Regions from separate parts of the Sphaerisporangium flaviroseum genome, predicted to be linked through region 2. Evidence: riboswitches for the same ligand, from Rfam matches in the RefSeq annotation. Region 2 holds a riboswitch; the other holds the start of a gene.

Region 1 (11,581 bases), on a different contig from region 2:
GGCGGCCCCGGCTCAACCGATCGCTCGAATTGAAGTCTTCCATTCACACATGAGCGTCACAACCGTTTCACCACAAGGTGAGGGGAAAGCGAACTCTTCGTAAGTGGTGCGTGATTCTCCGTAATGGGGCTGTGAAGGCCCTGACGAATGGAGATGAAAGAGAATCACATTCGCATTGACCGGTTTTTGATCGCCAGGTCATTTCTCCTGCAATGACAAAGAATCATGAATTGCGAGATCTGCGGGCGGCCCGCCGTGGCCATGGACGCCGCGACCGGGGAGCCGGCCGGGAGCCGCCCGAGGCGGCGCCGGAGGGGAGATGGTGCCCCTGGGGCGCATGTGGCTGATGGGGCAAATGGGGCGGAAGTGACGGGACTGATACCCGGATACGTGACATACCCGAAATGTTGTGCGCCATGATGGGTCTACCACTGCTGATGGGCTGGGTGCCGCCGCGACATGGCGGTACGACCTTGCGCGAGCCCCTGGAGAACGTATGTCCCGACCGCTGATCGGTATCACCACCTACTTCGACGCCGCCCGCTGGGGCACGTGGGTCCGCGAGGCCGTGCTCTCGCCGCCCGCCTACGCGAAGGCGGTGGACAAGGCCGGAGGCGCGGCGGTGCTGATCCCCCCGCTCGCCATGGGAGCGATCGACGGCTACATCCGTGGCCTCTCGGGGCTCATCCTGGCCGGCGGTGTGGAGGTCGATCCCGGCGCCTACGGCGAGGAGCGGGACGAGCGGGTCGAGGAGCCCCAGCCGCAGCGCGACCGGTTCGAGATCACGCTGGCCCGGGCGGCGATCCAGGCGGGCCTTCCCGTGCTCGGCGTGGCCCGCGGCATGCATGTGCTCAACGTCGCCCTGGGCGGCACCCTGATCCCCTGGCTGCCCGAGGCCGTCCACCACGAGCGGCACGCCGCAAGCACGCCGCACGTGATCCAGATCAGCGTGTCCAGCAAGGTGGGCAAGGCGGTGGGCGACCGCATCGAGGTGGCCACCCCCCACCACCAGGGGCTCAAGCGGCTCGGTGAGGGGCTGCTGGCCGTCGCCTGGGCCGATGACCAGATCGTCGAGGCCGTCGAGCTCCAGGGCCACCGGTTCTGCGTGGGCGTCCAGTGGCACCCTGAGCGCGGGAACGACAACCGCCTGGTGGACGCGCTGGTCGAGGCCGCCATCCCGTAGTGAGGCGCCATCCCGGAGGCGCCGGGGCAGGCCCGGCGCCCCGGGCTCAGAAGCTGCGGGGCAGGCCGAGCACCTGCGTAGCCAGGTAGTTGAGCAGGAGCTCCTCGGTGACGGGCGCGACCTTGCCGATGCGGGCGTCCGCCAGCAGCCGGGCCACGGGGTACTCCAGGGAGTAGGCCATCCCGCCGTGGGTCTGGAAGGCGTGGTCGGCCGCCTCCCACGCCGCCTGCGAGGCCGTGAGCTTGGCGATGTTGGCCTCGGTGCCGCAGGGCAGGTGCCGGTCGAACAGCCAGGCCGCCTTGTAGAGCATCAGCCTCGCCAGCTCGATCTTCGCCTTGACCTGCGCGAGCGGGAAGGCGATGGCCTGGTTGGCGCCGATCGGCCGGCCGAAGACCTCGCGTTCCTTGGCGTAGGCGACCGCGACCCGCAGCGCCACCTCCGCCGCCCCGAGGGCGCTGGCCCCCAGCAGGATCCGCTCGGGGTTGAGGATGTCCCACAGCACGGCCGCGCCCTGGTCCACCTGGCCCAGCACGCTGGTGGCGGGGACCCGCAGATCGTCGAGGAAGACCATGTTCGAGGGGGTGGTGTTCGCCCCCATCTTCGGGATCGGGCGGTAGGACAGACCGCCCGCCGCCACCGCCGCGGGCACGTCGACCAGGAAGACGGTGAGGCCGTTGGCGCGCGGCCTCGCCTCGGCGGCCGGGATGGTGCGGGCGACCAGCAGCATCCAGGCGGCCCGCTGGACGCCGGTGATCCAGATCTTCTGACCGTTGATCACGTACTCGCCGCCGTCGCGGCGGGCGAAGGTCGATATGGCCAGGGAGTTGGACCCGGCGTCGGGCTCGGTGAGCGCGAAGCAGGTCTCGGCCTCACCGGCGGCCAGCCTGGGCAGCAGCGCCGCCTTCTGCTCGGCCGAGCCGTGCCGGGCGAGCGTCATCGCGCCGAAGCCGGGGGTGAGCACGTAGGTGAACGCCGATCCGCCGGCCGAGCCCGAGGCCGACAGCGTTTCGGTGGCCACGGTGAGCTCCAGCAGCCCCTGACCGCCTCCGCCGTACTCCTCGGGCACGGCCAGGCCCAGCCAGCCGCCTTTGGCCAGCTCGGCCCAGACCTCCTCCGGCCAGCGCTTTTCCGCCTCGCACCGCTGCCAGTAGTCCATGTCGTAGCGCGAGCAGATGTCCGCGATACCCCTTTGGACGTCCTGAGCGCTCTCCGGAAGCGTGAAGTCCACCGTGATCACTCCATTCCCGTTGCCCGCGCAATGGTAGAACGAAGTTCGGTCAGCGTGCGACGGTCAGTGACGCGGGCGCCTGGCGTGGTAGACGAAGGCCGGCGGCACGTTGGCCCAGACGGTCCTGCTGACCACGACCTCCTCGAAGGACTCAAGCAGGCGGCGGCGGAAGCGCATGGCCGGCGGCAGCGTGCGGGCGTGGACGTAGGCGAAGGTGGTGAACGCCCCGCCCGGCGTGAGCACCTCCCGAATCGCCCCGAGCAGCTTGTCCTGCAGCCCGGCGGGGAAGGCCCCCCACGGCAGCCCGCTGATCACCACGTCGGCCTGCTCGTGCCCGTGCTCGGTGAGCAACGCGGGCAGGCCGACGGCGTCGGCGACAATGATCTTGGCACGAGGATGCCGGTTGGCCAGGAGCGCGGCGAGCCGGGGGTTGATCTCGACGGCCAGATGATCTCCGCGCGCGCCCAGGCGCCGCTGGATCTCGTCGGTGAACACACCCGTTCCCGGGCCGAGTTCGACGACCACCGGGTCCCCGCGCTCGGGGATCGGTGTGGCGACCACCTTCGCCAGCCGCCGCGAGCTGGGCGCGACCGCTCCGGTGGTGCCGGGCGACCGCATGAACTGCCCGAAGAAAAGGGCCGCGTCGTTGGCCTTGCCATTGCCCCTCGAGAACAAAATGGTCCGCTCGCTTCCTCGTCCGGCCGATCTCGTGACCCTCTGGAGGATGCCATCCCCACTGAGGACAGGATGCCGTTTTTACCGGTGAAGTCCTGTGACGCACCTAATGGGCTGACACGGAGGTTCGTCCTCCAACGATACGTCCCGTATGGGGCTCGTCCCCGCCGCCGTCCGGAGCCGCGCACCGGTAGGGTCGGCACCAGGGTCACGAAGGGGGTCATGGGTGAAATCGGCGGAGGACCGCATCTGGACGGTCCCGAACGCGCTGAGCCTGCTGCGGCTGCTCGGGGTGCCGGTGTTCCTGTGGCTGGTGCTCGGGCCCAAGGCCGACGGGTGGGCTCTGGCGCTGCTCATGACGGCCGGGTTCTCCGACTGGCTCGACGGCAAGATCGCACGCGCGTGGAACCAGACCAGCAACCTCGGCAGGCTGCTCGACCCGCTCGCCGACCGGCTCTACATCCTGGCTACGCTGATCGGGCTGACGTTGCGCGAGGTCATCCCCTGGTGGCTGGCCGCCCTCATCATCGGCAGAGATGTGGTGCTGCTCCTTTGCGTCCCCATCCTGCGGAGGCACGGCCTGGGCTCGGCGCTGCCGGTCCACTTCCTCGGCAAGGCCGCGACGGCCAACCTTCTCTACGCCTTCCCGCTGCTGTTCCTCGCGTCCCACGACGGCTGGTACGCCGACGTAGCCCAGATCATGGGATGGGCCTTCGTCATCTGGGGAACAGGTCTGTATTGGTGGGCGGGGGCGCTGTACGTGGTTCAAGGGCGTCGGCTCATCGGAGGGGCGAGCCGGGCATGAGCGATCGTGGGGTCCGTCCCGGCGGGTCTCCACGGCGATCGCCCGCGCGAGCGTGACCGTGTGCCCACCGTGACGAAAGATCCGGAGGGTGATCTGTGAAGGCCGTCGTGATGGCGGGCGGGGAGGGGACTCGGCTGCGGCCGATGACCGCCAACCAGCCCAAACCCCTGCTTCCCGTAGTCAACCGGCCGATCATGGAGCACGTGCTCCGCCTGCTGAGACGTCACGGCTTCACCGAGACCGTCGTGACCGTGCAGTTCCTGGCCGCACTGGTGCGCAACTACTTCGGCGACGGCGACGAGCTGGGCATGAGCCTGCACTACGCCACCGAGGAGATCCCGCTCGGCACCGCGGGGAGCGTGAAGAACGCCGCCGACAAGCTGCGCGACGAGCGTTTCCTGGTGATCTCCGGGGACGCGCTGACCGACATCGACCTGACCGACATGCTCCGCTTCCACGAGGAGAACGGGGCCCTGGTCACCATCGGCCTCAAACGCGTCCCGAACCCCCTGGAGTTCGGGATCATCATCGTCGACGAGCACGGCAGGGTGCAGCGCTTCCTGGAGAAGCCCACCTGGGGGCAGGTCTTCTCCGACACGGTCAACACCGGCGTGTACGTCATGGAGCCCGAGGTCCTCGACGAGGTCGCCACCGGCGTGCCGGTCGACTGGTCGGGCGATGTGTTCCCCAAGCTGCTGGCGCAGGGCGCGCCGCTGTACGGCTACGTGGCGGGCGGCTACTGGGAGGACATCGGCACCCACGAGAGCTACCTGAAGGCCCAGGCGGACGCCCTGTCGGGGCGGGTGAGGCTGGACGCCGACGGTTTCGAGCTCTCGCCGGGGGTCTGGGTGGCCGAGGGCGCTTCGGTCGACCCCGACGCCATCTTGAAGGGCCCGCTCTACATCGGCGGCTACGCCAAGGTCGAGGCCGGCGCCGAGCTTCGCGAGTTCACCGTCCTCGGCGACAACGTCGTGGTGAAGGAGGGCGCGTTCCTGCACCGCGCCGTCGTCCACGACAACGTCTACATCGGGCCGAGCGCCCACCTGCGCGGCTGCGTGATCGGCAAGAACACCGACGTGATGACCGGCGCGCGCATCGAGGAGAACGCCATCGTCGGCGACGAGTGCGTGATCGAGGCCGAGGCCTACGTCTCCTCCGGCGTCAAGATCTACCCGTTCAAGACCATCGAGGCGGGCGCGGTGGTCAACACCAGCGTCATCTGGGAGTCGCGCGGCCAGCGCAGCCTGTTCGGCCCGCGCGGCGTCTCCGGCCTGGTCAACGTCGAGATCACCCCCGAGCTGTGCGTGCGCCTCGCCAGCGCCTACGCCACCACGCTGAAGAAGGGCGCGTCGGTCATCACCTCGCGCGACTCATCGCGGGCGGCCCGCGCGCTCAAGCGGGCGGTCATCAGCGCGCTCACCGCCAGCGCGATCAACGTGCTCGACCTGGAGGCCGCCCCGCTGCCCGTCGCACGCTTCCACACCTCCAACGAGACCGCCTCTGGCGGCATCGCGCTGCGCACCACTCCGGGCGACCCCCAGAGCGTCGACATCATCTTCATGGACGAGAACGGCGCCGACCTGTCGCAGGGCGCCCAGCGCAAGCTGGAACGGGTCTTCTCCCGGCAGGAGTTCCGCCGCGCCTTCCCCGGCGAGATCGCGGAGCTGAGCTTCCCGGCCAGGGCCGTCGAGGACTACACGCGCGAGCTGCTGCGCTGGATCGACATGTCCGGCGTGCGGGACGCCGAGATGAAGGTCGTCATCGACTGCGCCGGCGGCACCTCCTCGCTGGTACTGCCCAGCCTGCTCGGCCGGGTCGGGGTCGACGTGCTGACCGTCAACAACCGCCTGGACGACGCCTCGCCGACCGAGACGCTCGCCGAGCGCCGCCGGGACCTGCAGCGCCTGGCGGAGCTCGTGGCGTCCTCCAGGGCCGCTTTCGGCGTGCGCTTCGACCCGGTGGGGGAGCGCATCTCCCTGGTGGACGAAATGGGCCAGCTGATCAGTGAGGAGCGCGCCCAGCTGGTCGTGCTCGACCTGGTGGCGGCCGAGCGGCGCGGCGGCAGGGTGGCGCTGCCGGTGACCACCACCCGCGTCGCCGAGCAGGTGTGCCGCTTCCACGGAGCCCAGGTGCAGTGGACCTCCACGGCTCTGGACGCCCTGACCTCCGCCGCGGCCGACCCGGAGCTGATCTTCGCGGCCGACGGGCGCGGCGGTTTCATCGTCCCGGAGTTCGCCCCCACCGTCGACGGCCTGGCCGCCTTCCTGCGCCTGCTCGGGCTGGTGGCCCGCACCCGGCTGTCGCTCAGCCAGATCGACGCCCGCATCCCGCAGGCCAAGATGCTCAAGCGCACCGTGCCGACGCCGTGGGCCGCCAAGGGGGCGGTCATGCGGTCGGTCGTCGAGGCCGCCGACGGATACCAGCTCGACACCACCGACGGCGTGCGGGTGGTGGAGGAGGACGGCGGCTGGGCCCTGATCCTCCCCGACCCCACCGAGGCGGTGACCCATCTCTGGGCCGAGGGCGACGATCTCGACGTGGCCCAGGATCTGCTGGAGCGCTGGGCCCGCGTCGTCGAGCGGGCCGTGGGCACCTGAGCGCCCGCCGGTGGTCGTGTTCTGCCGTGAACCGGCCGTTTCCGGTCACATTCGAACGGCGCGCCGCATGGACCGGAGGGCGCGGCGGGCGGTAGCTTTGGACCGGCGCGGCGAGCCGAGTCCGAAGCAACGAGGGGCGAGCGCCGTCAGGAACACGCGAGCCCCCCTCAGCGAGGACCCCAGCGAGCCCCACCACAAGCATGTCCGAACCCGTGAGCTGCCCTCATCTTGACCTTTGCGACTCATCAGCGTAAGTTGCGGCATTCGCAGTCTGAGCAACCATGAGAAGCGAAGAACCGAGGCACGCCGCCCACAGCACCGTCGCCGCGACTTCGCGGTAGGAGGCCGAGCCGATCGATGCCGAGCGTCTACTGCACGCAGTGCGGTCATGCCAACCCTGACGACGCCCGTTTCTGCTCACGGTGCGGGTCGCCGCTGAATCGTGTCGAGAACACGCCGGGGGACACCACCTCCACGATCTCCCTGAGCGGGATCGAGGCGATGGACGGCGACGCGACAGGACAGACGCTCATTCCGGACCGGACGGCCGTGGAGCAACTGCCACCCGGCACGGCGCTTCTGGTCGTGATGCGGGGGCCGAACGCCGGGAGCCGTTTCCTGCTCGACAGCGACCTCACCACGGCGGGTCGTCACCCCGAGAGCGACATCTTCCTGGACGATGTGACGGTGTCGCGCAGGCACGCCGAGTTCTACCGGCGGGGGGACTACTTCACCGCCAGGGACGTCGGCAGCCTCAACGGCACCTACGTCAACCGGGAGCGCATCGAGGAGCTTCCGCTGTCCGGCGGTGACGAAGTGCAAATCGGCAAGTTCCGGCTGGTGTTCCTCACGCGTGGGTGAGGAGGAGCGGTGATGAGCGCGCAGGCCGCCAGGGCGTTCATGAGCATCGGGGAGGTCCTCGAGGTCCTCCGGGCCGACTTCCCCGACGTCACCGTCTCCAAGATCCGCTTCCTGGAGGGCGAGGGGCTCATCGAGCCCCAGCGGTCCCCCTCCGGCTACCGCAAGTTCACCCACGCCGACGTGGCCCGCCTGCGATACATCCTCACGGCCCAGCGTGACAGCTACCTCCCGCTGCGGGTGATCAAGGATCACCTGGACACCGCCGGGCACGACGGCCCGGGCGGGGTCCCGCGGCCCCGTGCCGTCGGGGCAGAGCCGTCGGCCCCCGAGATCCGGCTGAGCCGCGCCGAGCTGCTGCGGGCCGCCGAGCTCGACGAGGAGACCCTGATCGAGCTCGAGGACTACGGGCTGCTGACCCCCGTCGCCCGGTGGTACGACGCCGAGGCCCTCACCGTCGCAAGGGCCTCCGGCGCGCTCGCGAGGTTCGGCCTTCATCCCCGCCATCTGCGGGTGCTCAAGGCCGCCGCGGAGCGCGAGGCGGGGCTCGTCGAGCAGGCTGTGGCGCCCCTGCTGCGCCGCCGTGCCCCCGGTGCCGTCGATCAGGCCGAGGAGACCGCCCGGGAGCTCTCCGTGCTGCTCCTGGAGCTGCACACCGCCCTGGTGCGGGGTGGTCTGAGGGGCATTCTGGGCCGGTGACGGAGCCGCCCGGACAATTCGGGGTGCCGGGATGTTACGTTGAATTTTGCGGCGATGGTCACGCCGCTAGCCGAGAGCCGCAAGGGAACAGGCCCGGAGCGGGCCCGGTGACCCAATGAGACGGAGCAGCCTGTGTTGCAGATGGAGGTCGTGGGAGTCCGCGTCGAGATGCCCTCCAACCAGCCCATCGTCCTGCTCAAGGAGGCGAAGGGTGAGCGTTATCTGCCGATCTGGATTGGGATGACCGAGGCCACGGCCATTGCTCTGGCACAGGCCGAGGAGCCGCCTCCCCGGCCGCTCACTCACGACTTGTTCAAAGACGTGGTGGAGGCCCTCGGCGTGCGGCTGCAGACGGTGAACATCGTGGCGCTGCGTGACGGCATCTTCTTCGCCGACCTGGTGTTCTCCAACGGGGTCGAGGTGAGCGCCCGCCCGTCCGACTCGATCGCGCTGGCCCTTCGCACGGGGGCCAGCATCTTCGCCAGTGAGGATGTGGTACGCGAGGCCGGCGTCATCATCCCCGACGACCAGGAGGACGAGGTGGAGAAGTTCCGCGAGTTCCTCGACACGATCACACCGGAGGACTTCGGTCGTGCGGGTTAGCCATATCGGGCATTTACGCTTCACGACGCGCCGGGCGGGATCGTTGACTGCGGATCGCGCCAGTCCTACGGTGCAAGGGAAACCACGGTTGTAATTCACGAACCCCCAGATCAGACCGTGGGATGAGAGAAAGCCGGAGGTCCGCAGTGGCGGTCAGCAGCGGCGAGGGAAAGACGGCCGGCCAGCATGATCCGGCCCAGCGCCAGTCGGCGCGGGAGCGCGCGGGTGAGCAGGGCCTGTTGTTCGACGAGCGGCCGGCGTCGCTGCCCGCCGACGTCGGATACCGCGGCCCGACGGCGTGCTCGGCGGCCGGCATCACGTACCGGCAGCTCGACTACTGGGCTCGCACCCAGCTCGTCGAGCCGTCGGTGCGGGCGGCGCAGGGCTCGGGATCCCAGCGGCTCTACAGCTTCCGCGACATCCTCGTGCTCAAGGTGGTCAAGCGGCTGCTCGACACCGGGGTGTCGCTGCAGCAGATACGCACCGCGGTGCAGCACCTGCGCGAGCGCGGGGTCAACGACCTGGCACAGATCACGCTGATGAGCGACGGCGTGAGCGTCTACGAGTGCACCTCGGCCGACGAGGTGATCGATCTGCTCGAGGGCGGCCAGGGCGTGTTCGGCATCGCTCTCGGCGGTGTGTGGCGTGAGGTCGAGGGATCCCTCGCGGAGCTGCCGGGGGAACGCGTGGAGCCGGCCGACAGTGACTCCATGGAGGAGCACCCGGGTGACGAGCTGGCTCGGCGCAGGAAGGCCCGCAAGACGGGGTGACCCCGTCGTCTTCCCGGGGCGGGGATGGGTTCCGCGGCATTTCATAGTCCGCAGGAACGGGGCGGGATCGCGGCAAAATTGCAGCTCAGGGGTAAAGACCGTCAAATCCGGCTGATAGGGGTAACCCCTTACCGGGGTCGGGACGGTACGATTGGGCCAAGGCTTACGACCCTGTGCGGGAGAGTCCCAGGCACGAACCGGCTCCGCGTTCCATGTGGGTGCCGGCGCGCACCCGGGCGCCGAAGGAGCAACCTCCCCGGAATCTCTCAGGCTCACGTACCGCACGGGTGAGGCGACTCTGGAAAGTAGACATGTCCGCCAGGCGTGTCTCACCGACGGTGCAAATCCTCTATATGGGGATGAAGCTCTCAGGTCGCGATGAGGATGTCGCGCTGACAGAGGGGGAGACCCGGCATACGCGCGCGTCCAGCGCCCGGTCTCTATTCCCCTTCAGGAGGGCTCCATGACCGATCGGTCACCGCTTCGCGACCTTTCCGCACCGCCCTTCGCCACCCGGCACATCGGACCGGCGGACGCCGACCAGGCGCGCATGCTGGAGGCCGTGGGCTACGAGTCGGTCGCCGACCTGATCGCCCTGGCGGTACCGGAGGTGATCCGGGCGGAGGGCCCGCTCGACCTTCCCGAGGCGGCGAGCGAGACCGAGGCAATCGCCGAGCTACGCGAGCTCGCCTCCCGCAACGAGGTGCTGACCTCGATGATCGGCCTGGGCTACCACGACACGATCACCCCCGCGGTCATCCGCCGCAACCTGCTGGAGAACCCCGGCTGGTACACCGCCTACACCCCCTACCAGCCGGAGATCTCGCAGGGACGCCTCGAGGCCCTCCTGAACTTCCAGACCGTCGTGAGCGACCTTGCCGGGCTCGACGTCGCCGGCGCCTCGCTGCTGGACGAGGCCACCGCCGCGGCCGAGGCCATGACGCTGGCCCGCCGCGCCGGCCGTGCCAAGACCCCGGTGTTCGTCGTGGACGCCGACACGCTTCCCCAGACCAAGGCGGTGCTCGCCACCCGCGCCGAGCCGCTCGGCATCGAACTCGTCGAGGCCGACCTCGGCGGCGGGCTGCCCGACGGCGAGCTGTTCGGCGTGCTGGTGCAGTACCCCGGCGCGAGCGGCGAGATCAAGGACTTCCGCGCGGTCGCCGACCAGGCCCACGAGCGCGGCGCGCTGGTGGTCGCCGCCGCCGACCTCCTCGCCCTGACGCTGGTCGAGGCTCCCGGGTCCATGGGCGCCGACATCGCCGTCGGCTCCTCCCAGCGCTTCGGCGTGCCCTTCGGGTTCGGCGGCCCGCACGCCGCGTACATGGCGGTCCGCGAAGGGCTCCAGCGGCAGATGCCCGGCCGCCTGGTGGGGGTGTCGCAGGACGCCGACGGCCGCCCCGCCTACCGGCTGGCCCTGCAGACCCGCGAGCAGCACATCCGCCGCGAGAAGGCCACCAGCAACATCTGCACCGCACAGGTGCTGCTCGCCGTCATCGCCGGAATGTACGCCGTCTACCACGGTCCCGAAGGCCTCAAGCGGATCGCCCAGCGCACGCACCGCCACGCCGCCGTGCTCGCCGCGGGCCTGCGCGGCGCCGGGGTCGAGGTGGTGCACGACGACTTCTTCGACACCGTCCTCGTCCGCGTCCCCGGACGGGCGGCCGACGTCGTCGCGGCGGCCCGTGGCAAGGGCGTGAACCTGCGGCTCGCCGACGCCGACCACGTGGGTGTCACCTGCGACGAGAAGACCAACGCCGACCACCTGACGGCCGTCTGGGAGGCGTTCGGCCTCACCGAGATCGTGCTGGACGACCTGGACACCGCCACCTCCGACGCGCTGCCCGCCGGGTTGCTGCGCACCACCGCCTTCCTCACCCACCCGGTGTTCCACTCCTACCGGTCCGAGACCGCGATGCTGCGCTATCTGCGCAGGCTCCAGGACAAGGACATCGCGCTCGACCGGTCGATGATCCCGCTGGGCTCCTGCACGATGAAGCTCAACGCCACGACCGAGATGGAGCCGATCACCTGGCCCGAGCTCGCCGGGATCCACCCCTACGCCCCGGTCGACCAGGTCCAGGGCTACCTGAAGCTGATCAAGGACCTCGAGGGCTGGCTGGCCGAGGTGACCGGCTACGACGCCGTCTCGCTGCAGCCCAACGC
Region 2 (11,581 bases):
ATGCGGGATGCGGCGATGGCCTTGATGGAGGCGACCGCGTTGCGCTCGATGCACGGGATCTGGACCAGGCCGCCGATGGGGTCGCAGGTCAGGCCGAGGTTGTGCTCGATGCCGATCTCCGCGGCGTTCTCGACCTGCTCAGGCGTGCCGCCGAGCACCTCGGTGAGGCCTGCCGCCGCCATCGAGCAGGCCGAGCCCACCTCGCCCTGGCAGCCCACCTCGGCACCGGAGATGGAGGCGTTCTCCTTGAACAGCACGCCGATCGCCCCGGCCGTGAGCAGGAAACGCACGACGCCCTCTTCGTCGGCCTGCGGGGTGAACCGGTCGTAGTAGGTCAGCACCGCCGGAATGATGCCCGCGGCCCCGTTGGTGGGCGCGGTGACGATGCGCCCGCCCGCGGCGTTCTCCTCGTTCACGGCGAGGGCGAACAGCGTGACCCAGTCCATCGTCTGGAGCGGGTCCTTCTCGGGGGCCTCGACCTGCAGCCGGCGCAGAAGCTGGTTGGCCCGCCGCTTGACCTTGAGGCCGCCCGGGAGCACGCCTTCCTTGGCGGAGCCCCGTCGTACGCACTCGGCCATGACCTGCCAGAGCCTGAGCAGCTCAGCACGGATCTCCGCCTCGGTCCGCCCGAAGGCCTGCTCGTTCTCCAGCATCAGCCCGGAGATCGACAGGCCGCTCTCCGCGCAGTGGGCGAGGAGCTCCGCCGCCGTGGTGAAGGGGTAGGGGAGCTCGGTGTCGTCGGCCTTGATGCGGTCGGCCCCGGTGGCGTTCTCGTCCACGACGAAGCCGCCGCCCACCGAGTAGTAGGTCTTCTCGCGTAGGGACTCGCCCTCCGCGGAGAAGGCGGTGAAACGCATCCCGTTGGGATGGTGCGGGAGGGAGATCTTCCGTTCGAAGACCAGGTCCTCGCCGATGACGAACGGGATCTCATGCGAGCCGTACAACGTCACGGTGCCGGACGCGCGCATCCGCGCGATCCGCTCGTCGACGGTGTCGACGTCGACCAGTTCGGGCTTCTCGCCCGACAGGCCCAGCAGGACCGCCTTGTCGCTGCCGTGCCCCTTGCCGGTCAGCCCGAGCGAGCCGTAGAGGATGACCTCGACCCGGGCGGTCTTCTCCAGTAACCCGTCGTGGTCAAGTCCTCGGGCGAACTTGTGCGCCGCCGCCATCGGGCCGCCCGTGTGGGAGCTCGACGGCCCAATGCCGATCTTGAACAGATCGAAGACGCTGATCGCCATTGATCTCCGCCCTTCGGAACGGGTTGTGCTCGGAATGCTCCGGCGAGCACAGGTGGCACGCCGCGACCACCGGGTTCGGCCGAGGTGACGGTGGTACCTCGGCCGAGCCCGAAGGCCAGGTGATCGGTCGTCGAGGCGCCGGCCATGGGAGGGGTGGATCCCTGCGTGGCCGGTCCTCGGGATGAGGGACGGGGTATCGGGGACCGTCAGGACTCGGCGGAGGTGACGGTGGCGTACTGCTCGTGGGTGAGGAGCTCCTCAGGGGTGCCCTCGATGCGCACACGGAACAACCAGCCCTCGCCGTACGGGTCGGAGTTGACCAGCGAGGGGTCGTCCACGACGGTCTGGTTGACCTCGACGACCTCACCGGTGACCGGGGCGTAGATGTCACTGACGGACTTGGTGGACTCGACCTCCCCGATGGCGTCCCCGGACTCGATGGTCGCACCCGTCTCGGGCAACTGAACGTAGACCACGTCACCCAGCGCGTCAGCGGCGTACGCCGTGATGCCCACGGTCACGGTGAGGCCGTCGTCGAGACCGGCCACCCACTCGTGCTCCTTGGTGTAGCTGAGCTCCTCGGGAATGCTGCTCACATGCTCCTCCGGTAAAAAGGCAGGTCAACCACGTCGACCGGTTCATGGCTACCACGGATGTCGACCGCGAGCCCTTCGGACACGTTGGTGTCCACATAGGCCATCGCGATCGGCTTGCCGAGGGACTGGGAAGGCGCGCCGCTGGTGACCTCTCCAACGACGGTGCCGTCGGTCCGCGACACCACGGGGTAGCCGTGGCGCGGTACTCGGCGACCCCGCGCGACCAGGCCGGTCAGGCGCCGGCGCGGGGGGACGTCCTTCAGCGGCGCGAGGGCCGCGCGGCCGACGAAGTCGCCCGGCTTGTCGAACTTCACGACGCGGCCGAGGCCGGCGTCGAAGGGGGTCAGCCCGGCGTTCAGCTCGTTGCCGTAAAGCGGCATTCCCGCTTCCAGGCGCAGCGTGTCGCGGGCGGACAGCCCGGCGGGACGCAGGCCGTACGCGTCGCCAGCCTTGGTGAGCTCCTGCCACAGCGGCACGGCGTCCTCGGCGGCGACGAACAGCTCGAAGCCGTCCTCGCCGGTGTATCCGGTGCGCGCGATCAGGGCCTCGGACCCGGCGACGGTGGCGGGCAGTCCCGCGTAGTACTTCAGGCCGGCCAGATCGGCGTCGGTGAGCGAGCCGACGATCTCCTGGGCGCGCGGCCCCTGGACGGCGATCAGGGCGTAGCGGTCGGACCGGTCGTCGACCTCGGCATCGAAACCGCCGGCCCGCGCGGTGAGCTCGGCGGCCACCCGCTCGTAGTTGGAGGCGTTGGCCACGACGAGGAACTCCTCGTCGCCCAGGCGATAGACGATCAGGTCGTCGAGCACGCCGCCGTCCTCGGCGCAGATCATGGTGTAGCGGGCGCGGCCGGGTTCCAGCGCCGACAGGTGGCCGACCAGCGCGTGGTCGAGCGACTCACCTGCCTGCCGGCCGGTGACGAAGATCTCGCCCATGTGGGAGAGGTCGAACAGCCCGGCGGCCATGCGCACCGCGTTGTGCTCGGCGGACTCGCTGCCGTAACGCAAGGGCATGAGCCAGCCGGCGAAGTCGGTGAGCGTCGCGCCGAGGCTCTCGTGCACCTCGCGGAGCGGTGTGGGTCGGGACATGATGCGCACCTCAGACAGGGTTGGATGAGAGCATCCTCCCCCTCTGTCATCGGTGCCTGAGAGTTTCGCCCGGGATTTACCGGACTTTCACCTTCGGCGAGGCCCGCGTAGGGGGCCTGCTTTCCAGAGATCACCTGGCCCGCGCGGTCCTTTGCCTTGTGAGGTTCGCGGGGAGGACTTGCTCCTTCAGGGGTCCTGACCGGATGTCAGGACGCTCTCCCGCACGGGATCATCGGTGTTCCCGCCCACCTTACCAATGACGGCCGCTCGTCGCGGCGGTGACCAACGCCTCGAACAGGTGGCCCTCCTGGCCCGCCTCGGGGTGCCACTGGACGGCGAGCGCGAAGGGATGATCCCGGAGCTCCACCGCCTCCACGGTGCCGTCGTCCGAGGTCGCGGACACTGTGAGCCCTTCGCCCAGGCGGTCGGTGGCCTGGTGGTGGTAGTGGGCGGCGCCGACCTTCTCGGCCCCCAGCACGTCCGCGATCATGCTGCCGGTCGCCAGTCGTACGGGCAGGTGGCCGAACTCGCCGGGGGCGGGGGAGTGGCCGCCGTGGCCCACCACGTCGGGCAGGTGCTGGTGGAGGCTGCCGCCGAGGGAGACGTTCAGGACCTGAAGGCCCCGGCAGATCCCCAGGAACGGGGTGCCCGCCTTCAGTGCCGCCTCGACCAGCCCAAACTCCGCCTCATCACGAAATTTCCGGACGTATCCGGTTTGTTGGTGCGGCTGCTCGCCGTATCTGCCGGGATCGACGTCGCCCCCGCCCGCCACGATCAGGCCGTCGAGCCGCCCCACCAGCGAGGAGGGATCTCCCGCCGGGGGCAGGATGACCGGCTGGCCACCCGCCCTGACGACGTGCTCGATGTAGGTGTACGGCAGCAGCGCGGCCGGCATCCGCCACACGGTGAAGGCGGCGGGCTCCACGTAGCAGGTGATGCCGATGACGGGTCGCGCGCCAGAGCCGGCGGCCGGAGGTGGCATGGGCTACACCGGGGTCACGTAGGCGCCGGAGATGCCGCCGTCGACCAGGAACTCGGCACCGGTGATGAAGCTCGCGTCGTCCGAGGCGAGGAACGCGACGGCGGCGGCGATCTCGGTGGCCTCGGCGAACCGGCCGACCGGGATGTGGACGAGGCGCCGCTGGGCCCGCTCGGGGTCCTTGGCGAACAACTCCTGCAGCAGGGGGGTGTTGACCGGCCCCGGGCAGAGCGCGTTGACGCGGATGCCCTCGCGGGCGAACTGCACCCCGAGCTCGCGTGACATGGCGAGCACCCCGCCCTTGGAGGCGGTGTAGGAGATCTGGGAGGTCGCCGAGCCCATCACCGCCACGAAGGAGGCGGTGTTGATGATGGACCCCTTGCCCTGGCGCCGCATGTAAGGGATGGCGTGCTTGCAGCAGAGGTACACACTGGTCAGGTTGACGTCCTGAACTCGTCGCCACGCCTCGATGCCGGTGGACAGGATCGAGTCGTCGTCGGGAGGCGAGATGCCGGCGTTGTTGAAGGCGATGTCCACGCTGCCGTAGGTCTCGAACGCCGTCTCGAACATGTGGCTGACGTCTTCCTCGCTGGTGACGTCGGTGCGGACGAACAGGCCCCCGACCTCGTCCGCCGCCTTGGCGCCACCCACCTCGTCGAGGTCGGCGCACACGACCTTGGCGCCCTCCTCGGCGAAGCGGCGTGCCGTGGCGAGGCCGATGCCGCCCGCCGCCCCCGTGATGACGGCGACGCGGTCCCGCAGACGTTGCATAGTGACGAACTCCCTGGTGCCTTGGTGAGGTGAGCGGAGCCCAGCGGGCTCAGTGGGCGATGAAGACGTTCTTGGTCTCGGTGAAGGCGGCCAGGGCGTCGGGGCCGAGCTCCCTGCCCAGCCCAGACTGCTTGAAGCCGCCGAAGGGCGTCCAGTACCTCACGGACGAGTGGGAGTTGACCGAGAGGTTGCCCGCCTCGATCGCGCGGGCCACGCGCAGTGCCCGTCCCACGTCCCGCGTCCAGATCGACCCTGAAAGGCCATATTTGGTGTTGTTGGCGATCTGGATGGCCTCGGCCTCGTCCTCGAAGGCGACCACGCTGACCACGGGGCCGAAGATCTCCTCGGTGAACGCGCGGTCGTCCAGCGAGTCGTGGGTCAGCACGGTCGGCGGGAACCAGAAGCCCTTGCCGGACGGGCAGGTCCCCTGGAAGCGCGGCGTGCCGGTGACGAACGACGACACCCGCTCGCGCTGCTCGGCGCTGATCAGCGGCCCCATGTCGGTGCCGGGGTCGCTCGGGTCGCCGACGGTCAGCCCTTCGACGGCCGCGCCCAGCCGGTCGAGGAACGCGTCGTACACCGAGCGCTCCACCAGGATGCGGGAGCGCGCGCAGCAGTCCTGGCCGCTGTTGTCGAAGACCGCCGAGGGCGCGGTCGCGGCGGCCTGGTCGAGGTCGGCGTCCGCGAACACCACGTTGGCGCTCTTGCCGCCGAGCTCCAGCGTGACCCGCTTGACGTTCTCGGCGGCCCTGGCGGCGATCAGCTTGCCGACCTCGGTGGACCCGGTGAACACGATCTTGTTGACCCCGGGGTGCTCCACGAGCCGGGCCCCCGCGACCTCCCCTGCTCCAGGCAGCACCTGGAGCACCCCCTCGGGGAGGCCGGCTTCGAGGGCCAGCTCCGCCAGCCTCAAAGCCGTCAGCGGGGTCCATTCGGCGGGTTTCACGATAACGGTGTTGCCGGCGGCGAGCGCCGGAGCCGCTCCCCACATCATGATCACCATGGGGAAGTTCCACGGCACGATCACCCCGACGACGCCGAGCGGTTCGGCGAAGGTGATGTCCACCCCGCCCGGCACCGGGATCTGCCTGCCATGGTTGCGCTCCGGCGCGCCCGCGTAGAAGTGCAGCACGTCACGGACGTTGCCGGCCTCCCAGCGGGCGTTGCCGATCGTGTGCCCGGCGTTCGCGAGCTCCAGCAGGGCAAGCTCGTCGCCGTGGCGCTCCACCAGGTCGGCGAAGCGCCTGAGCAGGCGGGCGCGGTCGCCTGGCGCGACCTCGCGCCAGGCCGGGAGCGCCTTCCTGGCGCGTTCCACGGCCCGGTCGGTCTCGGCCAGGTCGGCGAGCTCGATCTCGGCGAGCACGTCCTCGCTGGCAGGGTTGATGATCTTCATGTCACATCCGCTCGAATCCCCGGAAGAGCTCCCAGTCCGTCACGGCCGCGTCGAAGGCGGCCAGCTCGACCCGGGCGTTGTTCGCGTAGTGCTCGACGACCTGCTCGCCCAGCGCGTCCTTGGCGATCTTCGAGCCCTCCCAGAGGGCGAGCGCCTCGCGCAGCGTGGTCGGGACGGTCTCGGCGCCCGCGGAGTAGGCGTTGCCGGGGTAGGCGTCCTCCAGCGGCAGCTCGTTCTCGATGCCGTGCAAGCCTGCGGCGATGAGCCCGGACACCGCCAGGTAGGGATTGACGTCTCCGCCGGGCACACGGTTCTCGATGCGGAGCGAGGGGCCGTGCCCGACCAGGCGCAGGGAGCAGGTGCGGTTGTCCACCCCCCACTTGACCGCGGTCGGGGCGAAGCTCCCCGGGACGTACCTCTTGTAGGAGTTGATGTTGGGCGCGTAGAGCAGCGTGAACTCGCGCATGGCGGCGAGCTGGCCGGCGATGAAGTGCTCTCCGATCTTCGACAGCCCGTGCCGCCCGTCTCCGGCCATCACCGGCTCGCCCTCGCCCGTACGCAGGGAGATGTGGATGTGGCAGGAGTTGCCCTCACGCTGGTTCGGCTTGGCCATGAAGGTCAGCGACATGCCCTCCTGGGCGGCGATCTCCTTGGAGCCGTTCTTGTAGATCGAATGGTTGTCGCAGGTGGCGAGCGCTTCGGTGAAGCGGAACGCGATTTCGTGCTGGCCGAGGTTGCACTCGCCCTTGGCGGACTCGACGTACATGCCCGCGCCCTCCATGCCGAGCCTGATGCGGCGCAGCAGGGGCTCGACACGGGCGCCGCCGAGCAGGGAGTAGTCGACGTTGTACTGGTTCGCGGGGGTGAGGTCGCGGTAGGCCTTGGACCAGGCGTTCTCGTAGCTGTCGTTGTAGACGACGAACTCCAGCTCGGTGCCGACGAAGGCGCCCCAGCCGCGCTCGGCCAGCCGGGCGATCTGCCCGCGCAGGATCTGGCGCGGGGAGGGGATGACGTCGGATCCGTCCTCCCACAGCAGGTCGGCCATCAGCATGACCGTGCCGTCCTGCCAGGGCACCCGGCGAAGGGTGGACAGATCCGGCCGCATGACGAAGTCGCCGTAGCCCCGCTCCCAGGACGACATGCTGTAACCGTCGACCGTGTTCATGTCGATGTCCACGGCGAGGAGGTAGTTGCACCCTTCTGCGGCGTGGTTCAGCACCTCCTCCAGGAAGTAGCGCGCGGACAGCCGCTTGCCCTGGAGGCGTCCCTGCATGTCGACGACGGCCAGAAGCACGGTGTCCACCCGCCCGGCGGACACCTCTTCACGCAGTTGGTCGACGGTGAGCACGGCACTCCCCTCCCGCAAAAGTCTGGAAACAGACCATTGGAGGCATGCAAGCACCAGCGGGCGCTCCACGTCAACGGTTCAAGAGCTCCAAGCTGCCGAATGGACTAATCTCGAACCATTGGAGCCGGTTCGAGGGGGGACGTGATGAGCGAGCCCCAGCTCGTCGCATTCCTCCGGCCTGTCCGGGCGGGAAACGCCTTCGAGGAGACGGTCGAACGCCTGCTCCAGGCGATCAAACTCGGGGTGGTGGCGCCCGGCGAGAAGCTGCCCGCGGAGCGCGAGCTCGCCGCCCAGCTCGGAATCAGCCGGGTCACGCTCCGGGAGGCCATCCGGGCGCTCCAGGACGCCGGCCATCTCGATGTGCGGCGTGGCCGCTACGGGGGAGCGTTCGTCGTCTACGAGCAGCCGCTGCCGCGCCACGGCGACCTGCGCAGGGCCGTGATCGAGATGGGGCCCTCCGAGCTCGCCGACGCGCTGACGTTCCGCATGGCGATCGAATGCGGCGCCGCCCAGGTGCTGGCCGCCATGGAGCTCACCGAGGACCAGCGGGCGACGCTGGAACGGCGCCTCGCGGACGTCAACGACGCCGCGCCCGCCGACTACCGGCGGCTCGACACGGCCTTCCACCTGTCCATCGCCGAGCTGACCGGCTCGGCGCTGCTCACCGCCGCCGGCGCGGACGCCAGAATGCGGGTCACCGACCTGCTCAACGCCATCCCTGTGCTCGGCCCCAACATCGACCACGCCGCCGCGCAGCACGCCGCCATGGTCGCCGCCATCCTCGCGGGCGATCCCGAGGCCGCGAGGAAGGCCGTCGTGGAACACCTGGAAGGAACGGCCGCGCTCCTGCGCGCTTTCCTGGCCTGAACGGCGTGGGTCTCCGAACCGGCCCCGACCTGCCCCTGGGCCACCCCTGTCCCCGCACGCGGCCGCCACGGACCCCGAGTGGGGAGCCGTCGGCAGGGGGATCACTCTCGCGGGCACCGTAGCATCGGTACTGGGGGATGCCTGTGGGGATCTGGTTCAACGAGCGGATCATCGACACCGGACGGCTGCCGCTCTTCTGCTTCCTTACGGCGCTGATCGTCACGTTCCTGTTCACGCGCCTGAACGTCCGGCTGATCCGGGCGAAGGTCGGCTGGTTCCGTAACGTCAACGTCGGCGACGTCCATGTACACCACGTCGTGTTCGGCGTGGTGCTCATGCTGTTCGGCGGGGTCGCCGGGCTGGTGAGTGCCGGGCTCTCGTCCGGGTGGTACGCCCTGACGGCGGCCGTCTTCGGGGTCGGGGCGGCTCTGGTGCTCGACGAGTTCGCGCTGATCCTGCACCTGCGGGACGTCTACTGGTCCGAGGAGGGGCGCGCCTCGGTCGACGCGGTGTTCGTCGCGATCGCCGTGACCCTGCTCCTGCTGCTGGGCTTGCGTCCCTTCGGCTGGGAGGCCCCCGAGCCCTCCCCGAGCGGCAGGTGGACGGCGGCCCTCCTCCTGACCTTCAATCTCGTGCTCGCGGTCGTCACCTTGCTGAAGGGCAAGATCTGGACCGGCCTCGCGGGCCTGTTCGCGCCGATCCTGCTGATCGCCGGGGCCGTACGGCTGGCGCGTCCGGGATCGCCGTGGGCCCACTGGTTCTTCGCCCCCGGATCCCGCAGGCCCAGGCCCTCCAAGATGGCGAAGGCCGTCCACCGCGAGAACCGCTGGCGGCGACCGGCGATCAGAGCCAAGATCGCGGTACAGGAGTTCGTCTCCGGCCGCCATGACCTGCCGCCCGCCTGGCGAGGGGAGCGCGGAGGCAAGTAGGCGCCTCCGAGAGGATCGGACGATCCGCCGGCACCTCCCCTGGACTGGCAAATCACCCCATGAGGGCATGGTTTGGGTTTCTGAGGGGAGTGGGCGGGTGCGAACGATGATCGGTACCAGGGAGGCGAAGTGCGATGGGCTTCATGGACAAGTGGAAGATCCGCGAACTGAAGGCCAAGGCCAAGCGGCGTCTGGGCGCGAGCACCGGCAACCGGACCATGGCGGCCGAGGCCCGCACCGAGGAGGCCGAGGCCCGGCTCCTGCAGACCCAGGACCAGATCAAGGAGACCGCCAACGAGATCCGCCGCGAGTACGGCGTCCGTAACTGAGCCAAGAGGACGAGACCGTCACCGGGCACCACGATCGCCTTCATCCACTCCCGGGGTGGCCATCCGGCGCGAAGGCGGTCTCCATCCATCGCTCCGGCGGTCATCCGCCTGCACGGCGGTCATCGAAGGCCAGGACGGCTCACCCACTCCACGGCGGTCATTGAGGGCCCAGGACGGTTCACCCAGGTCTAGGGGCTCGTCCCCAGCGCTCCAGGAACGAGGCGGTGACCTGGCGGGCATCGTCACCGGCCAGGTCGACGTCGTGACCTGCCGTGGTCAGATAGGCCGTCACGGGGTGGCCTGAGGCCAGCAGCGCGTTGGTCAGGTCAAGGGTCTGGGTCGGGGGCACGACGGTGTCGTCAGCGCCGTGCACCAGCAGCACGGGCAGGCCGTTGCCCACGTGGTTCGCCGGCGTCGCGTCCGCCGTCATCTCGTCACCGGCCGAGGGGACGTGGCCGAGCAGCCTCGTCCACGGGCTGCCGGGGACGCGGCACTCGGGCCAGTCGGCGGCCAGCGGGTCCAGGGGCGGTGAGCAGGCGATCACGGCGGTCACGTCATCGGGGCCGTCGACGCCGCGCAGCCCCAGATGCAGGGCCAGATGGGCGCCCGACGAGATTCCGCCCACCAGCAGCGGCACGCCCGGATGGTCCGCCCGCGCCTTCCGCGCGGCGGCCCGCACGTCATCGAGCTGCGCGGGCCAGGTCGCCTGCGTGCTCAGCCGGTGGGTGACCGGCACAACGTCGAGGCCGTGAGCGGCCAGGATCCCCCGCGACCGTTCGCTCGCGGCCCGTGCCCGCCACGCGCCCCCATGCACCCAGACCAGCACCGGTTTCATGCCTGGATCCTACGGGTGGCCCTGGACGCCCCCGCGGGTCCCGGCGACCGGGGCGGGAACCGTCCTACCGGTGGTGCCTCCGCCCTCGATCCGATTTAAGGCGGTTTCCAGCATGATTTCGGTGGACACTTTTCGGAGAAAAGTGTCCACCAGAAGAGGCGGCCGCGCGGTACGGTGGCGGCCATGCGCAGCGGCATCTGCGTGTTTCCTCCTCCGATCGGGTCAGGTCGCGAATGTCGGATATGGCGGAGATTCATCCGGTTGCGATTGTGGCGGCGGCCAGGGGAATCGACGATGCCGGCGCGATGCTGTCGGAGGGTCTGGTCGGGCTCGTCGAGGTGTTGACGACGCTTGGCGCGTGCTGGGGCGATGACCGTCTGGGCCGGGGTTTCTTCGAGGGGGCTTCCGGATCGGCCGGTTTCGGCTCGGCGCGTGACGACGTGCTGGACGGCACGGCGCAGCTGGCATTGTCTCTCCAAGGTCATGCGGTGGCGGCCGTCCAAATGGCGCGGGCCTGGGTGCGGGTCGACAGCGGGGAGAACCCTCGGTTCACCTTGCCCGGCGGCGACCGACCGTCCTCCCGTTCGGAGGCGTTGTGGCGGGTGGTGGGCGCGGCGGCCGACGGGCCCGCTCGTGACGACGCCCCGGCGCCCTGGTACACGGAAATGGCGGGGCTGCTGCAGGAGATGGTCACCGGGTGCCAGATGCCGGACGGAGACGCGGTGGGCATGCGGCGGCTGGCGGCGGCGTTCGACGCCATGGCGGACGTCATCGACGAGGTCACCGGGATGGCCGGCGACAACGGCACCAAGATAACGACCGGCAATCTCGGCGACGACATCGACGCCTTCGGCAGGTCCTTCGCCGAGCTGGCCCGCCAGGGCGGCGGGCATCTGGACGACGCCGCGCGCTGCTGCCGGGCGATCGCCGGATTCTGCCGTTACTTCGGCACGGAGATCCAGGCCGCCAAGACCAAGTTCTTGATCACGGTGGCTTTCCTGGTCGTCCTGTGGGGAGCCGTCCGGATGATGGCTCTGACACCGGGCGGCCAGGTAGCCCGGTTGAGCGCACTGATCCAGACCCGGGTGATGGGGCAACGGCTGCTGGTGATGCTTCGCACCGCTGAGGCGCGTGCGGCCGCCGCGGGTGCCTCCTTCATGGCCGGGCTGAACGGCATCGACCAGCTGACCCGTATGGGGTACGGCCTG

What was found. A riboswitch is a leader RNA that binds a small molecule or an ion and turns the genes downstream of it on or off. The one in region 2 is predicted to bind glycine.
Region 1: linked by a shared signal. The riboswitch ahead of gcvP (aminomethyl-transferring glycine dehydrogenase) and the one ahead of gcvT (glycine cleavage system aminomethyltransferase GcvT) in region 2 are both predicted to bind glycine.

The regions. Positions count from the first base shown of each region.
Region 1 is NZ_BAAAZR010000063.1:136,115-147,695, reverse strand. It holds gene ABD810_RS39905 (gamma-glutamyl-gamma-aminobutyrate hydrolase family protein) at 497-1,183, shown strand; gene ABD810_RS39900 (acyl-CoA dehydrogenase family protein) at 1,230-2,411, opposite strand; gene ABD810_RS39895 (class I SAM-dependent methyltransferase) at 2,475-3,086, opposite strand; gene clsA (cardiolipin synthase ClsA) at 3,313-3,891, shown strand; gene ABD810_RS39885 (sugar phosphate nucleotidyltransferase) at 3,987-6,488, shown strand; gene ABD810_RS39880 (FHA domain-containing protein) at 6,846-7,349, shown strand; gene ftsR (transcriptional regulator FtsR) at 7,362-8,045, shown strand; gene ABD810_RS39870 (bifunctional nuclease family protein) at 8,178-8,648, shown strand; gene ABD810_RS39865 (MerR family transcriptional regulator) at 8,795-9,418, shown strand; glycine riboswitch at 9,585-9,710, shown strand; gene gcvP (aminomethyl-transferring glycine dehydrogenase) at 9,882-11,581, shown strand, end outside.
Region 2 is NZ_BAAAZR010000038.1:61,342-72,922, reverse strand. It holds gene ABD810_RS32380 (L-serine ammonia-lyase) at 1-1,238, opposite strand, end outside; gene gcvH (glycine cleavage system protein GcvH) at 1,445-1,834, opposite strand; gene gcvT (glycine cleavage system aminomethyltransferase GcvT) at 1,831-2,922, opposite strand; glycine riboswitch at 2,956-3,056, opposite strand; glycine riboswitch at 3,057-3,154, opposite strand; gene ABD810_RS32365 (gamma-glutamyl-gamma-aminobutyrate hydrolase family protein) at 3,173-3,904, opposite strand; gene ABD810_RS32360 (3-oxoacyl-ACP reductase) at 3,908-4,672, opposite strand; gene ABD810_RS32355 (aldehyde dehydrogenase family protein) at 4,722-6,065, opposite strand; gene ABD810_RS32350 (glutamine synthetase family protein) at 6,067-7,413, opposite strand; gene ABD810_RS32345 (FadR/GntR family transcriptional regulator) at 7,558-8,280, shown strand; gene ABD810_RS32340 (hypothetical protein) at 8,424-9,209, shown strand; gene ABD810_RS32335 (hypothetical protein) at 9,344-9,538, shown strand; gene ABD810_RS32330 (serine aminopeptidase domain-containing protein) at 9,717-10,373, opposite strand; gene ABD810_RS32325 (WXG100-like domain-containing protein) at 10,616-11,581, shown strand, end outside.